One region of the Bacteroides gallinaceum genome, then DNA from elsewhere that is predicted to be linked to it. Evidence: riboswitches for the same ligand, from Rfam matches in the RefSeq annotation. Region 1 holds a riboswitch; each other region holds the start of a gene.
What was found. A riboswitch is a leader RNA that binds a small molecule or an ion and turns the genes downstream of it on or off. The one in region 1 is predicted to bind cobalamin.
Positions count from the first base shown of each region.

Region 2: another riboswitch for cobalamin. It lies ahead of QUW60_RS08535 (anaerobic ribonucleoside triphosphate reductase); the one in region 1 lies ahead of QUW60_RS04975 (NHL repeat-containing protein).
Region 3: another riboswitch for cobalamin. It lies ahead of QUW60_RS07025 (TonB-dependent receptor); the one in region 1 lies ahead of QUW60_RS04975 (NHL repeat-containing protein).

Region 1 covers NZ_JAUDEN010000006.1:32,293-37,843, forward strand. Annotated here, with positions in the region: gene rfbB (dTDP-glucose 4,6-dehydratase) at 203-1,342, opposite strand; gene QUW60_RS04965 (metallophosphoesterase family protein) at 1,404-1,901, opposite strand; gene QUW60_RS04970 (potassium/proton antiporter) at 1,898-3,355, opposite strand; cobalamin riboswitch at 3,653-3,872, shown strand; gene QUW60_RS04975 (NHL repeat-containing protein) at 3,937-5,049, shown strand; gene QUW60_RS04980 (ABC transporter substrate-binding protein) at 5,055-5,551, shown strand, end outside.
Region 2 covers NZ_JAUDEN010000013.1:20,841-26,391, forward strand. Annotated here, with positions in the region: gene QUW60_RS08525 (S9 family peptidase) at 1-60, shown strand, start outside; gene nrdG (anaerobic ribonucleoside-triphosphate reductase activating protein) at 717-1,187, opposite strand; gene QUW60_RS08535 (anaerobic ribonucleoside triphosphate reductase) at 1,193-3,574, opposite strand; cobalamin riboswitch at 3,600-3,786, opposite strand; gene QUW60_RS08540 (CCA tRNA nucleotidyltransferase) at 3,957-5,405, opposite strand.
Region 3 covers NZ_JAUDEN010000010.1:14,298-19,848, reverse strand. Annotated here, with positions in the region: gene QUW60_RS07035 (TonB-dependent receptor) at 1-666, shown strand, start outside; gene QUW60_RS07030 (heavy-metal-associated domain-containing protein) at 688-1,023, shown strand; cobalamin riboswitch at 1,233-1,435, shown strand; gene QUW60_RS07025 (TonB-dependent receptor) at 1,486-3,504, shown strand; partial or broken gene QUW60_RS07020 (YncE family protein) at 3,521-4,645, shown strand.

The sequences.
Region 1 (5,551 bases):
TAAATGTGCAATATGTTTCTTTGGAAAACTTGTCAAAATGATTGTTCTTCTGCTGTGATAGCGTTATTTTGAAAAGCGTTTGTTGTCTGCTTTTATTTCATGGATTGCTGTTGTCCATAGGGCAGATGCGCAAAAAAATAGCCTGCCGTTCTCACTTGACAGACGGCAGGCCTTGATTCATTTTTTTTACCGAAAAGCAGGCTTATCGGTTCTTGTACATATTTTCGTAGTAATTCTGATAGTCACCGCTCGTTACGTTCTTCACCCATTCCTGATTGTCCAGATACCATCTGATTGTCTTTACGATTCCGTCTTCGAATTTGGTTTCGGGATACCAGCCCAATTCATTCTTGATTTTTGTCGGGTCGATGGCATAACGCTGGTCATGCCCCAAGCGGTCTTTTACAAATGTAATCAGCGAATCGTTGATCCAATCGATATTGATTTGTCCGTCGGAGCCGATTTCTTTTTTCTTGAGTACAGAACGGTATGCCGGCTCTTCTGTCATCAGACGATGGATGGTGGCGATTGTCAGTTTGACGATTTCTATATTTTGTTTTTCGTTGTGTCCTCCCACGTTGTATATCTCCCCGTTGCGTCCGTGCTGGATTACCATGTCGATGGCTTTGCAGTGGTCTTCGACATACAGCCAGTCGCGGACATTGGTCCCGTTGCCATAAACCGGAAGACGTTTTCCCTCGAGAATGTTCTTGATTATCAGCGGTATCAGTTTTTCAGGGAAATGGTAAGGGCCGTAGTTGTTTGAGCAGCGTGTAATGGTGACCGGCATCTTATAGGTGTCGCGATAAGCCATTACGATAAGGTCGGCGCTGGCTTTTGAGGCGCTGTACGGGCTGTGCGGGCAGATTGGAGTTTCTTCAGTGAAATATCCTTCATCTCCCAGCGAGCCATAGACTTCATCCGTTGAAACCTGATGATAGCGCACACCCTTTCTCCATGTGGGATAGCCATATTCATCCTTGCCTGTCACCCACGCACGGCGGGCTGCGTCAAGCAGGTTTTGAGTGCCGAGAATGTTGGTCTGCAAGAACAGTTGCGGATTTTCTATGCTGCGGTCAACGTGGCTTTCTGCTGCAAAGTTCACGATGTAGTCAAACTTGTATTCGGCAAACAGCTGGTCGGCCAGATTGCGGTCGCAGATATTCCCTTTGACGAAATAACAGCGTTCGTTGTCAATGTCATCGGCAATTGTTCCCAGATTGCCGGCATAAGTCAATGCATCAAGAACCACCACTTTTATGTCATCGTATTTTGCCAGGATGTATTTGATATAGTTGGCACCGATGAATCCGGCCGCTCCTGTTACAAGATAAGTTTTCATAATTTGGTCTTTAATTTATCGCCGCAAATTTCGGAAAGTTTTTTGAAAGTGACAAGTTTTTTTATCTTTTATCATTCAGTTCGATGACTTCCATATCTGAGAAATTTCCGTTGTCAACGGTGAAACGAACCAATGTTCTTGCCTTATGGAACCCATAGATGCCCGCCGCTCCCGGATTGATGTGCAGCAGTCCGAGTGTCTTGTCAAATTTTACTTTCAGAATGTGCGAGTGTCCGCTTATGAACAGTTTGGGCGGGTTGGCGAAGATTTGCTTGCGTATTGAGGGGTCGTATTTTCCAGGATAGCCTCCGATGTGCTTCATCAGCACGCTGGCTCCATCTACGGTGAACTGAGCTGTTTCGGGATATCGGACACGTATGTCCTGTCCGTCAATGTTGCCGTATACGGCGCGTAGCGGACGGAAGGCCGCAAGGCGTTCGGCGATTTCAAGCGAACCGATGTCGCCTGCGTGCCAGATTTCGTTGCAGCTGTCAAAATATTTCAGATAGCGTTCGTCCCAATAGCCGTGGGTGTCGGATAAGAGTCCTATTCTTGTCATGCCTGTTCTTTTTTGTTTTCGGATATGAGCAGCAGCTTGTCGCCCGGATGCAGTTCCAGCTGCCCGTTGGGGATGATGAATTCGTTGTCCCGTTTCACCAGCATCACGAGTGTTCCCTGCGGGAGCTTCATGTCGGCCAGCCTGTTCCCTTTCTGAAGCATCTCTGTTGTCAGGGTCAGATCATTGAGCGACGAGTCGATTTCGTCAGGCAATTCTACGCCGAACTCGTTTCCTTCCTTCTCTGCCGGAAGGTCAAGGTGGAGTATCCGTGCCGTTTTGGCAATGCTCATCCCCTGGATAATCAGTGAGAGCAGCGTGATGAAGAACACGATGTTGAACAGTTGCTGCGACCCTTCGATTTCTGCCAGAACCGGATAAGTGGCGAATATGATGGGAACAGCGCCGCGCAGTCCCACCCATGATACAAACAGGCGTGCCTTGTTGGTCAGTTTCCTGAACGGAAGCAGGCATAGAAACACGCTTATCGGGCGTGCCGCAAGGATCATGAAAATGCCGATGAGCATTGCTACCGCAGCTATGTCGAGCATTTCATGCGGATTGACCAGCAGTCCTAGCGTGAGGAATACGATGATCTGGAACAGCCAGGTAAGTCCGTTCATGAATGTGCTGATGTCTTTCCGGAATGCCAGCCGTGCGTTTCCTACAATCATTCCCATAATGTATACGGCCAGGTATCCGTTGCCTTTGAGCTGGTCGGTTACGGTGAATGTGATGAATACCAGGCTGAGCAGCAGGATCGGATAGAGCGAGCTGTTTGAGAGGTTGATCTTGTTTACCAGCCACACGGAGAAGCGTCCGGCGGCGTATCCGATCACGCCTCCGAAGAAGAACTGGATGAGCAGGTCTTTTCCTACAATCAGAAAGTTCAGGTCGTTTCCGCTGGATATGACCTGGATGAGGATGATGGTAAGCATGTAGGCCATCGGGTCGTTGCTTCCGCTTTCCAGCTCGAGCATGGGCCGGAGGTTCTGCTTCAGATTCATGTTCTGTGAGCGCAGAAGATTGAACACGGAGGCAGAGTCGGTTGACGACATGGTGGCGGCCAGCAGCATCGAAGTGAGCAGAGGCAATTGGATGTTGGTGTTGTCCCATCCCGAAATCCAGTAGATGAACGCTCCGGTGAGCAAAGTGGTCAGGAGCACGCCTAACGTAGACAGTACGATGCCGGGCTTGAGTACGGGACGGATGTCGGCGTACTTTGTGTCCATGCCTCCTGAAAAGAGGATGATGCTCAACGCTATCATTCCGATGAACTGGGCGTCGGATGCGCTGTGGAACTGCAGTCCCAGTCCGTCACTTCCGAACAGCATGCCTACAACGAGGAAGAGCAGCAAGGTCGGTATTCCGAACCGGTAGCCCGTCTTGCTGATAAGGATACTTGAAAGAATCAGGATGGAGCCGATAAGAAGAATGTTTTCTGCCGTAAATATCATGGGCTTGAGTTTTTTGTGGTTTGTGAAATGTCTGTTTTATCCATTTCCGGTGCGGCCTTTGCTGGCAAGAAAGATGGCTCGGCTCTTGAAAAAGTTTGTCTTCAGCCTGGAGATGGTTATCTTTAAGCTGAAGATATGTATCTTTAGTCTGGAGATTTGCATCTTCAGGCTAGAGATCTAGATTTTTACAGGCCGGCATAAATTTCCTGTCGGCTTTCCGCTGCATTGTCCTCATGGGACGTATGGTCAGAAATGGATACTTTTTGTTGCAAAAATAGGAATAAAAATAAAAAAATCGTTATATTTGCAATGTTTTGTTCCGTTTGTGCTTCCGGATGGCGAAGCCGCGGATGAAAAGGGAATCGGGTGAAAGTCCCGGACAGTCCCGCTGCTGTAAGCTCCATAAGCGGTTGGCCCGTTTGCTGCAAGCCACTGTTTTCCGCTGATTGTCGGGAAAACGGGAAGGCAGGGTAATACCGGAGTAAGTCAGAAGACCTGCAAAACGAAGTCATGCTTGCATTCTCGAGGAAAGGATGGCAAGATTGAGGTGTGCAAACGTTTCAAACTTAAAATAAAGTATTATGAATGTAAAGAGTTTTTTGATAGGCATGCTTTGCCTGTTGGCGACGGGTGTATCGTTTGTGTCCTGCAATGACGACAACGACGATTTCCTGGATGATACGGGTTCGAAAGTATCTTTGCCGGGGCGCAGGGCTTACATCCTGTATGAAGGAAGCTACGGACAGGGCAATTCCGGCCTGGCATTCTATGCTCCCGACGGCAATGCGGATTTTATCGGCGACATATATACGGTGCAGAACGGAAAGGGATTGGGGGATACCGGTTCGGCGATGATCGAACATGACGATAATATTTATGTCGTTGTTTCCGGTTCGAGCTATGTGGCCCGCCTGAATGCTGCGGGAGTGGAGCAATGCCGCCACGAGTTTGAGTACATGCCCCGGTATATTGATGCAGAAGACGGCTATGTTTATGTAACTCAGTATGGAGGGCGCGTGAGCAAGCTGGATGCGGTTACGCTGGATGAGGTTGGCGTTTATCAGGGGCAGTCTGACCATGCATATGAAGGCATCGTCGAATGCAACGGTTTGCTGTATGTAGCCGACAGCCAGACCCGTGACGAGTCTGCCACAGTGGTGTTGGGATATAACAGCGAAGTGCTTGTAATCGATCCGAACTCGATGCAGCTTAAGCAGACTGTGTCTGTTACGGTGAATCCCGAACGCTTGTGGGAATGTGACGGCAAGGTCTATTTGATTTCAAGAGATGTTTATGACCTTACCAGCTATCAGAAGATTTCAAGAAATGAACTTCAAATAATAGATCCGTCTAAGGGTAATCAAGTGACAGAAATAAAAGAGGCTACGAAGTTGGCCAAAGGAGATAATGGCTTACTTTACCTCATTGATACAGATACTGAAAATTCGTTCTTCACTTACAATATCAGCACCGGGAAGATTACCGACCATACTTTCTTGAACAATAATCCGGAAGAGCTTTCAAGCGCAACGATTTATCTGTTTGAAGTGGATGATGAAACGGGCGACATCTATATCGGTACGAGCGATTATGTGTCGGAAGGAACGGTTTATCGTTTTGATGCCAGCGGCACGTTTAAAGAAAAGTTTGATGCCGGAGGTATCAATCCCAATTCCATGATATTCGTAGACTGAGAAGAATGAAACGTGTATTATTAGCTGCTTGCATAATAACTTTGGTCTTGCTTTCGGCTGCTTGCGGCAGAGGAAGCAAGACTTCTTCTGTTTCGGCAGGTGACACGCTGCAGTTGAGGTATGCCCGCAATTTGTGCATTGTCCGTTATCCGGATTACACCATGGCCGTATTGCGCAATCCGTGGGATACCTTGAAAACGCTGCACACCTATGCGCTGGTGGACAAAAGGGATTCGCTGCCGGAAGGGTTGCCTGACAATGCCACTGTGGTCAGAGTGCCGCTGGAAAGATGCATGGTTTATTCGTCCGTTCATTGCAGCCTGCTTAAGGAACTGGATGCGCTGCACCGGATTGCGGGCATATGCGGTCTGGAGTATATGAATATGCCGGAAATAAAGGACGGATGCGAAAAAGGAACAATTGCAGACTGCGGAAACAGTCTGGCTCCGGACGTGGAGAAGATCATTGATTTGCATCCCGATGCAATACTGCTTTCTCCATT
Region 2 (5,551 bases), on a different contig from region 1:
TTCTTCTCAGAGCATCTGAAAGGGAAAAAAGAAACTTCGGTTGACATACCGCGGAGGTAACGGCCATCGCAGTATGTTTATATGACAAGGGCTTGCGGTTCATGACGGAATTCAGTTTCCTGAATGTGCTGCAAGCCTTTTTTTCTTCGGGCAGGTGCATAAAAAAAGCGAGGTTCAGATTCATGAACATCGCCGACATCCTAAAGAACCCCCTTTACGGGTTCTTTTCATCTTTTGTCTAGTCATTTTTGTTTGTGTTATCCTTTTATCAATCTCTTCTTTACCAAGAGAAAAAACAATTAATCTTTGAAAACTTTACTTCTTTGTTACCTTAATCTAATACCTTTAAAACCTTAAATTAATACCTAAATGTAAATTGCTTTTTACCTTAAAAATATTAATATAAATCTAATACCTGATTTTTTTATCTTTTTACCTTCTGGTTTCACAACCACATTGCAAATGTACGTCATTTTCTTTATATGGCAAGCATTTGGTAGCTGTTTTTTGGTGATTTGCTTGTTTTCATGACATAAATCAAGAAAACATGTGCTTGTCTGGCTTCTGGCTGTTTCTGAAGCGTGTGCGATAACGGAATTTCTCATGAAATGCAGCGGCTGAAAATGTCCATTCTCCTGTATGTGTCAAATGGGTAACTTCAGCCGTGTCATTTGGCTGTTATTGTTAAATCTGTATCCGGATGCTCCCGCTTGTTCTTACAGGCGCATGCCGTTCATTCTCAGCACACGCTGGTTGCTGCTTCCCTTGAACTCCAGATGCGGCGAGTATAGTTCTTCGATGAACCGGCCGTCTACCAATACGTCGATGTGTTTCAGGAGCGGGCTCCGCAAAGGGTCGTTCTGTATTTCTTCCAGCGTATATCCCGTATAGCACCAGATGTTCATGCCGGTCTGCTGCTTGACTGCTTTCAGCACTTCGGCAAATTCCTGGGGATTGAAGAAGGGGTCGCCCCCGGTGAATGTCACTCCGTCCAGCAGCGGGTTGGAGTTTATTTCGCCGATAAACTTTTGCAGAACTTTCCCGGTGAGCGGGAATCCGACAGCCGGATTCCATGATTCGGGGTTGTGGCAGCCTTTGCAGCGGTGAGAGCATCCGGCAAGATAGATGGAATACCGGATGCCTTCACCGTCGACAATCGTTTCGGGATAGGTGTACAGGTAGTGCAGCATTCTTATGAATGTTTTACTCTGTCGCTTTCTTCTGCCCGCTTTGCCGAGTTCCAGCTGTTCAGGTCACCGGTAAGATAGCCGGTGATGCGGCGCATGCGGAGTATGTTGTCGCTGTTGCATACGGGGCATTTGCTGTAAATCACTCCTTTGTATCCGCAATTGTGGCATGTGTCTACCGGGTGGTTGATTGAGCCGTATCCGATCTGTTCGTCGTGCATTGCTTTGACGATTTTCACGATGGCTCTGACATTCTTCTGCGCTTCGCCGTCCAGTTCTACGTAAGTGATGTGGCCTCCGCGTGTCAGTGCATGAAAAGGTGCTTCGCATTTGATCTTTTCAATGATGCTGATCGGCTCCTTTACATCCACATGGAACGAATTTACATAATAGTCGCGGTCGTTCACTCCCTCGATAATGCCATATTTCCGTTTGTCCATGCGGGTGAAGCGCCCGGACAGTCCTTCGGCGGGAGTGGCGAGTACGGAATAATTCAGGCGGTATTTCTGCTTGTATTCGTCGGCCACCTTGTTCATTTCCTCTACCGCTTCGTAAAGCGTGTCCCATGCTTTCCTGCAATGCCCGTGCCCCTGTCCGTACAGTGCGGCCATAGCGTTGTGCCCGCCGATAAAGCCGATTCCCAGCGTGCCTTGATTCAACACGTCGCCTACTTCATCGTTGGGATTCAGTCTGCCTCCTCCTTTCCATACGTCGTTGCTCATCATAAAAGGGAATTGGCGTGCCAGCGCTGTACGCTGGTACTGGTAGCGCGCGTAGAGCTGTTCTGCTATGAATCTTGACATTCTGCCGACAGCCTGCAGGAACAGTTCTTTCGCCTTTTTTTCCTTGTCTTCTCTGTCTGTTGACAGTGATTCCGCCTGACGGACAGCTTCGATGGCCAGGCGCGGAAGGTTCATGGTTGTGAAAGAAAGGTTTCCCCGCCCGAGCGAAGTCTTTTCGCCGTTGATGTTTTCAAAGACACGTGTGCGGCATCCCATTGTCGCCAGTTCATAGCGGTAGCGTTTGGGGTCGTCTGCCTTCCATTTTTCGTTTTTGTTGAATGGCGTGTCAAGAAACATGAAGTTGGGAAACAGTGCCTTGGCCGTGGTGCGGCAAGCCTTCAGAAAAAGGTCGAAGTTGGGTGTTTCAAACTTTATTTTTCCTTCTATGGCTGCGTCGAGATCCTGCATGGCAAGGTTATAGTCGGCTTCGGAATACGAAACCCCGTCCTTTACCTTGAAAATCTGGATAGGAAATACCGGCACTTCGCCTTGGTTTCCAAGTCCTTCTGTGGTAGCTTTCAGCAGTTCCTCCATAACCATGCGTCCTTCTGCCGAAGTGTCTGTCCCGTAATTGATGGAACTGAACACCACCTGGTTTCCTCCACGCGAGTGCATGGTGTTTAGGTTGTGTATGAATCCTTCCATCGCCTGATGGGTTTCTTTCCGTGTCTGTTGGAGTGAACGGTGCAGCAGATGTTCCAGCTCTTCCATTGAAACCCTTATCCCGGCAGATTCGAGCGTGTGGAGCAGCGCTGACCTGGATTGTCTGTCGGGCTCAACTGTGGTGAGCTGTTCGCCTGCGATGGCATGAAGTTTCTTCTCGTCGTGCTCCGTTCCTTTCATCTCCAGGAAAAACGAAAGGTTGGCCGCCACGGCTTTCTGGAAAGATTTCAGCACGCCTTTCGCCATGAAGAAGTCAAAGGCGGGGATTGCCTGGCCGCCATGCTGCTCGTTCTGGTTTGTCTGGAATATGATAGTAGCCAGCGTTGCATAGCTTTGAATCGACTGAGGTGTGCGGATACTGCCGTTTTTGGTGTGGAAGCCCCTTTCAAACAGATCGTCCAGGTCGTATTGGATGCATGTGGTCGTTTTGGTCGGATAATAGTCGAGGTCATGTATGTGAATGTCCCCGTTCCGGTGGGCTTCCGCATATTGTGCCGGCAGCAAATATTTGTATGTATAATCCTTGGTGATTTCTGATGCGAATGTCATCATTTGTCCAGCAGGCGTATGGCTCGACATGTTGGCGTTGCTCAGGTTCACGTCATTTTTGTCGATGGCCACGATGCCGTCCATGATGTGTTTGATTTGCGTTTTCCGCTCACGTTCGGTGTTTCTCCATTGGCGGTAGATGATGTACTTTTTTGCCACTTCAGGCTGGTCCTTCATCAGTTCGGTTTCTACCATGTCCTGGATTTCTTCCACTCCGATGGTAGGCTTTGCGATGCGTTTCACCACGTTGCGGGTGATTGATTCGATTTGTTTTTCCCGGTTTTCCATTCCGGTCGCCAGAAATGCCTTTCTGATGGCGTTGCTGATTTTGTCGCTCGAAAAGTCTTCCCGCTTTCCGTCGCGCTTGATGATACAGGTTCCGACTGTGTTCATTTTCTCTGTTTTTAATTGATGTACAATAGTTGTTTTCTTGAAGGCAGGTCTTCTGACTGATCTTTCCCCTATGGCGCCTTCCCGGTCTGTCAGACCAGTGGCTGTGGTTTACGTGCCAAGGTTCGTTAAGAATTACAGCAGCGGGTACTGTCGCCGATTCGCACGGCGTTCCCTTTTGAAACGTTTCCGCTACCTTCGGAAAACGAGTCAAAGATAAGAATAAAAAAGAACACTTTGAAAATCGAAAATTCCGTTTCTGTCTAAATTTGGGAAACTTTATCGGAGTAAAAATGCTTTGTAGTATGCTGTATGACGGTTATTTGGGTAACTGTAATTTATAATGATTTTCTTGTTTTGAAATATTGAACAAACTTCTTATGACTTATTCGTCTGATTTCTTCGGCTTCGGATCCGGAAGATTCACGGGTGTCAGACCCATTTTTTTTGCTTTCTCCAGCATGTAATTGAAGGCGGCGTCATGCTCGTTGGGTATTACTCCGTCAAGTATCGCATCTTTAATGGAACTTTTCAGGCTTCCGATCTCCCGGCAAGGCTGCAGGTTGAACACATGCATGATTTCACTCCCGTCTACTGGCGGCTGGAAGTTGCGGATGCGGTCTTTTTCTTCAAGGTCCTTGAGTTTCTGGCGCACCAGCCTGAAGTTGTCGAGGAAACGTTGTTTGCGTGCCTCGTTTTTTGATGTGATATCTGCTTCGCACAGCATCATCAGGTCGTCAATGTCATCTCCGGCCTCGAAAAGCAGGCGTCGTACGGCCGAGTCGGTCACTTCCTCATCGGCAATTACAATCGGACGCATGTGAAGCCCTACCAGTTTCTGCACGTATTTCATTTTCTCGTTCATCGGGAGTTTCATCTTGCGGAAGAGTTCGGGAACCATTTTCTCTCCGATGAAGTTATGGTTGTGGAACGTCCATCCGTTTTTCGGATCCCAGCGTTTGGTGCGTGGTTTTCCGATGTCGTGGAGGAGAGTGGCCCATCGCAGCCATAAGTCGTTGCTTACTTTTGCGATATTGTCCACCACTTCCAGCGTGTGGTAGAAGTTGTCTTTGTGAGCCCGTCCGTTGCGTATCTCTACGCCTTGCAGCGCAACAAATTCAGGGAAGATAAGTTCCAGCAGGCCGCAGCGGTCCAGGTCGATGAATCCTTTTGAAGGAATGGGAGAAAGCAGGATTTTGTTCAGTTCGTCGGCTATCCGTTCGCGCGAGATGATTTTGATGCGCTCTTTGTTGCGTTCAAGCGCATTGAATGTTTCGTCATCGATATAGAAGTTCAGTTGGGTGGCAAAACGGATGCAGCGCATCATCCGCAGCGGATCGTCGCTGAAAGTGATGTCCGGGTCGAGCGGCGTGCGGATGGTGCGTTCCTTCAAATCCTTGAGTCCGTTGAACGGATCTGCAAGTTCGCCAAAACGCGCCTTGTTCATGCATACAGCCATGGCGTTGATGGTGAAGTCTCTCCGGTTCTGGTCGTCTTCCAGTGTTCCGTTCTCTACCACCGGCTTCCGGCTGTCGTGGCTGTATGATTCTTTGCGCGCTCCTACAAATTCCACTTCCGTGTCCCGGTATTTTACCTGCGCTGTTCCGAAGTTTTTGAAGACAGACACTTTGGCTCCACGTCCCAGCTTCTGGCCGAAAGCCTGCGCCATGCTGATTCCGCTGCCCACCACCACAATGTCAATATCTTTGGACGGGCGGTTGAGAAAAATGTCGCGCACGTACCCTCCCACGATGTAGCATTCCAGTTGCAGCTCATCGGCAGTTTCAGATATCAGTTTGAATATTTTGTCCGTAAAGTGTTCTTTAAGTTCCATCTGTCTGTCTTTTGAATTCGGGCTGCAAAGTTAGACATTTTTTTTGAAAGGTGGAAGCCGCAGGTGTTCAATGGAGCGCGAGAAACAGAAATGCTTTTGAATGATTTTGTCTGATGTTTGTTCGGTTTTTGCTGAAAATTTGTATT
Region 3 (5,551 bases), on a different contig from region 1:
GAAGAAGACCTGAAACAGGAAGAGGCGTGGAACTACGGCATAAGTGCCTCTTTCCATGTTCCGGTAAAGAATGAGGAACTGACCGTAAATGCCGAGTGGTTCTACACCGACTTTCAGAATCAAGTGGTCGCAGATATGGACAGAAATCCGCATGCCGTCTATTTCTACAATCTCAACGGACGGTCAACGTCAAGTGTGTTCCAAATCGATGCCAGCTATCCGCTGTTCCAGGGATTTACACTGCTTGGGGCTTACCGATGGATGGATGTGAAAGGCACCTACGATGGAAAGACAATGCGCAAGCCGCTGACAAGCCGTTATAAGGCTCTATTGACGGCTTCATATGAAACGCCGCTCAAAAAATGGCAGTTCGACATGACGGTCCAGTTCAACGGCGGAGGACGCATGCCGACACCCGATGCCACAAATCCGCTGTGGGGCGGCACGTTCCATTCATTCACTCAGCTGAGTGCACAGGTAACGCGACGCTTCCGCAGATGGAGCATCTACGCAGGAGGAGAGAATCTGACAAATTTCAAACAGGATAATCCGGTCATTTCGGCCGACAACCCGTACAGCAGGAACTTTGACGCAACCATGGTCTGGGGGCCGACTATGGGTTACAAGCTCTATGCCGGAATCCGTTATAACATACCGAAACTATAAACTTCAAAAACAGACACTGCAATGAAAACAAAAATTCTCACATTGATGACCGCATGTATGCTGGGGCTTTCTTTCTCTTCCTCAGCGGCCATCATGAAAGACAGCAAAAAAGAAAAGGCAGAAGTAACCTTTCTCGTTTCAATGACCTGCGAGAAATGCCAGAAACGGATTGAAAACAACCTTTCTTTTGAAAAAGGCGTGACGGGACTGGATGTGGATCTTCCGAAGAAAACAGTTACAATTGAATACCGGAAAGACAAGACTTCTCCCGACAAACTGAAGGCCGCCATCAAGAAACTGGGATATACGGCAACCCCGTTCCATGTCCAGAAAGAAGGCAAACAGAAAACTGAATAACCGGCCGGACGTTACGCTTCAAAGCTACACCCTTTCAGGCATAAGATCATTATCCATGAATTGACTTTATGCCCGAAAGGGTGTAATTCTTTATATCAACCGGAATTATGCCATGATATTCACAAGGAAGAGAGAATATTTGTCTTTTCTGCTCATTAACGTGCCTTTAAAATGATAAACATTATTTGCGTATTCCAAACAAAAGACTTACTTTTGCCGAAAAGATTGGTTTCGCCTGTCCGTTCGGGCAAGCGGATTAAAAGGGAATCGGGTGGAAATCCCGAACAGTCCCGCTGCTGTGAAGCTTCATAAATCTTCCGGTAAAGGCTCATTACCACTGATGCAAAAAACGCATTGGGAAGGTTCCGGAAGAGAAGTCAGTCAGAAGACCTGCCAACATTACATGTTATCCGTATGCGAGGACAATGCGGTTAATTGGTTTTAGACACACATTTTTAAAATATGATCAGACAGAAATGCCGGCTTGCCTGGCTGTTGCCGCTGTTTGTCCCGGGGATACATGCATCCGATTTGCATGCCCAAAACCAGACAGACAGCTTGCAGCACTTGGATGAAGTGCTCGTTACAGCCCGCGCCCTACAAAAAGAGATTATTCCCGTACAAAAACTGTCGGGAGAACAGCTTCAGCGCCTCGGATCGCACAATGTTGCCGATGCGTTGCGCTATTTCTCCGGTGTGCAACTGAAAGATTACGGAGGTATCGGAGGATTGAAAACGGTTAATGTCCGAAGTTTGGGCACAAACCATGTAGGAGTTTTTTACGACGGCATCGAACTGGGAAATGCACAGAACGGGACAGTCGACCTGGGACGTTTCTCGCTTGACAATATGGAAAGTGTCACCCTCTACAACGGCCAAAAAAGTGCCATTTTCCAATCAGCTAAAGATTTCGGGGCGGCTGGAACCATCTACCTTCAGACACGGACACCGAAATTCAAGGACAATAAAAAATACAATGTCAAAGCAACCTTCAAGACCGGCTCTTTCGGTGTTGTTAATCCTGCGGTTCTTTGGGAGCAGCAGATAAACGACAAATTGAGCAGTTCTTTCAGTGCAGAATACATGTATACAACCGGAAAGTATAAATTCCGTTACGCAACAGAAGGCGGATACGACACGACAGCCGTCCGGCAAAACGGAGATGTAAACGCTTTGCGCATCGAGCACGGACTGTACGGAACTGTCAAAAACGGATACTGGCGAACCAAACTCTATACCTATTTCTCCGACCGAGGCTATCCCGGTGCCATTGTACGCAACAAGTTTACTCATGAAGACCGCCAGAACGATGCCAACTTCTTTGCGCAAGGCATGTTCCGGAAACATTTCTCAGACAAGTATCGCTTTATGGCCAGCGCGAAATATGCCTACGATTACCTGCATTATCTTGCCGATCCGCATAAGGACGAATCGCTGATGTATATCAACAACCGTTATCGCCAGCAGGAAGTGTATGTTTCAACAGCCAACTGCTTTGATCTGACATCGTTCTGGAGTTTCAATCTGTCGGTTGACTGGCAATTCAATCTTCTCAACGCAAATTTAAAGGATTTTGTCTATCCGCGGCGCAACACCGGACTTTTTGCCGCTGCCACGGCTTTTGACTTTGACCAGTTCAAGTTGCAGGCAAGTGTTCTGGGCACTTTCGTTTCTGACAAACTGAAAGAAGAAGAAAAGGGAGAAACGGCTTCCGACAAAATGGAATGGACTCCTTCTGTAGTCATCAGCTACCGGCCGTTCAAGAAAATCGGTCTGAACTTCCGTGCGTTCTACAAGCGGATATTCCGGATGCCTACATTGAACGACCTCTACTATACATTTGTAGGAAACGCTTATCTCGATCCGGAATATACAAATCAGTATAACGTAGGCGCCACTTATGAAAAGGAGTTTGCTGATTTATGGATAAAACGCATCGAGTTGCAGGCAGATGTCTATTACAACGAGGTAAAAAACAAAATTGTGGCCACCCCCACTTCAAATTTCTTCCGCTGGACAATGGTCAATTTGGGCGAAGTGGAAATCAGGGGGATTGATTTCGCCCTGCAGACAGACTGGAAATTCGGGCGTGAAGTTTTTCTCTCCGGAAGGCTGAACTATACCTATCAGAAGGCACAAGACTTTACCGACCCGACCGATGAGTTTTATGGAGGGCAGATTCCATATATCCCCTGGCACAGCGGCTCTGCTGCGCTTAATCTCAACTGGAGGTCGTGGGAAGCGAACTATAGTTTCGTCTATACGGGAGAAAGGTATTCTTCGCAAGCCAATCTGCCTGTCAATTACCAGCCATCGTGGTATACCAGTGACTTTTCTGTTGCAAAACGCCAGCAAATCTGCTCGCACGAACTGAAACTGACATTGGAGGTGAACAATCTGCTGAACCAGCAATATGAAGTGGTATCCTGCTATCCCATGCCCGGAATCAATTTCAAGTTTATAGTCCAATATACATTCTAAAAAACAGTCCATGAAGATGAAAATATATCCATTCGTTTTTTTATCTCTTCCGGTTGCGCTTTTCGGTTGCCGTGAAGAGCTGCCGGTGCTCGATTCTGAGAAAGAATACATCACGTATCCCACCGATCCGCAGACTATTGAAGGATTCTTTCTGCTTAACGAAGGAAACATGGGAAGCAACAAATGTACAATCGACTTCTTCAGCGCACGGGGCGGCTATTATTTGCGCAACATTTATCCGGAAAGCAACCCCAGCATCGTCAAGGAATTGGGTGACGTTGGCAACGACATCCAGATACACGACGGAAAAATGTATGCGGTGGTCAACTGTTCGCATTTTGTAGAAGTAATGGATGTCAGTACGGCAAAACATCTGGGAAGCGTAGACATAACCAACTGCCGGTACATCACGTTCAACGGTGACAAGGCATACGTAAGTTCGTATGCAGGACCGATACAGATTGATCCCGAAGCACGCCCGGGCAAAGTTGTGGAATTTGACACAAATACACTTCAGATAACCCGTGAAGTGGTGGTGGGATATCAGCCGGAAGATATGGTTATCTCCAACGGAAGGCTGTACGTAGCCAATTCGGGAGGATATCGCTATCCGAACTACGACCGTACCGTATCTGTCATCGACCTCGAAAGTTTTCAGGTTGTCAACACCATTGACGTAGCCATCAATCTGCACCGGATGGAAATGGACTCAAGAGGCAATATCTATGTCATCTCTCGGGGAGATTATTACGGAAACAGCTCTGACATTTATGTCATAGACTCGGCAACGGAAACCGTAACAGGAAACCTTGGAGTGTCTGCCAGTCAGATGTGGATCGATGACGACTTGCTTTACATTATCTCTTCCGAGTGGAGCTATACGGATACAGACAATAAAGTCAGCTATCTAATTTATAATACAGCCCAAGGCAAAGTGGTTTCAGAAAATTTCATCACCGATGGAACGGAAGCAGACATCCGGATGCCCTATGGCATTGCAGTCAATCCGGAAACAAAAGAAATTTATGTGAGCGATGCGACTGATTATGTTACGCCGGGGTATCTGTACTGCTTTTCTCCCGAAGGGAAAAAACAGTGGAGCGTACGTACAGGCGACATACCCGCCCATTTCGCATTCACCACAGAGGATTTCTACTACAACGATACGCCGGAAGAAACGACTTCATCGGCCTATATCACCAAGGTGATCGAATACATGCCTGCCCCGGGACAGTTTGTCAATGCCATGCCGGAATATGAAGAAGGCGACACGCAGGAAGACATGAACCGCAAAGCACTCGAAGCAATCGGAAACAACAAGCGCGGCATGGTTTCTTTAGGAGGATATGGCGGATATATAACTGTTGGCTTCGACCACCAGATTGAAAACAAGGCTGGATTAAGAGATTTCCGCATACTTGGAAATGCCTTTCAGGGTGCATCCACAGCAGCCAGCGGAGGAAGCTATGAACCTGGAATTATCCAAGTGGCAGTGGATGAAGATAACGACGGACAGCCGGACGACGGACAGTGGTATGAAATAGCCGGAAGCGCGCATCACGACCCGACTCAGGAAACATGGTACAGCACCTCTTTGAACGCCGGCAATGACATGGCCTTCTATGACGACTATGAGATCGTTTACCAGGCTCCGGACCAAGAACCGTCTACCGAAGAAGAGCAAAAGAAATACATTCCGTGGACAGACAACAAAGGCAACCAAGGATACATCACAAAAAACACATACAACAGACAAGCGTACTATCCGCAGTGGATTGCAGAAAAAGAAATCCGCTTCAAAGGATCACGTCTGCCGCAAAACGCCGTAGATCAAAGCGGGAACGGGACTTATTTCGTTCTTTATCCATTTGCCTACGGATACGCGGACAATGCAACGAATGCCAGTGACGAATCGGCCATAGACATTGACTGGGCAGTAGACGCTGAAGGAAATGCGGTTTCACTTCAGGGTATCGACCTCGTCAGAATCTACACGGGTGTCAATCAGGAGAACGGATGGATAGGAGAATGTTCGACTGAGGTAAGC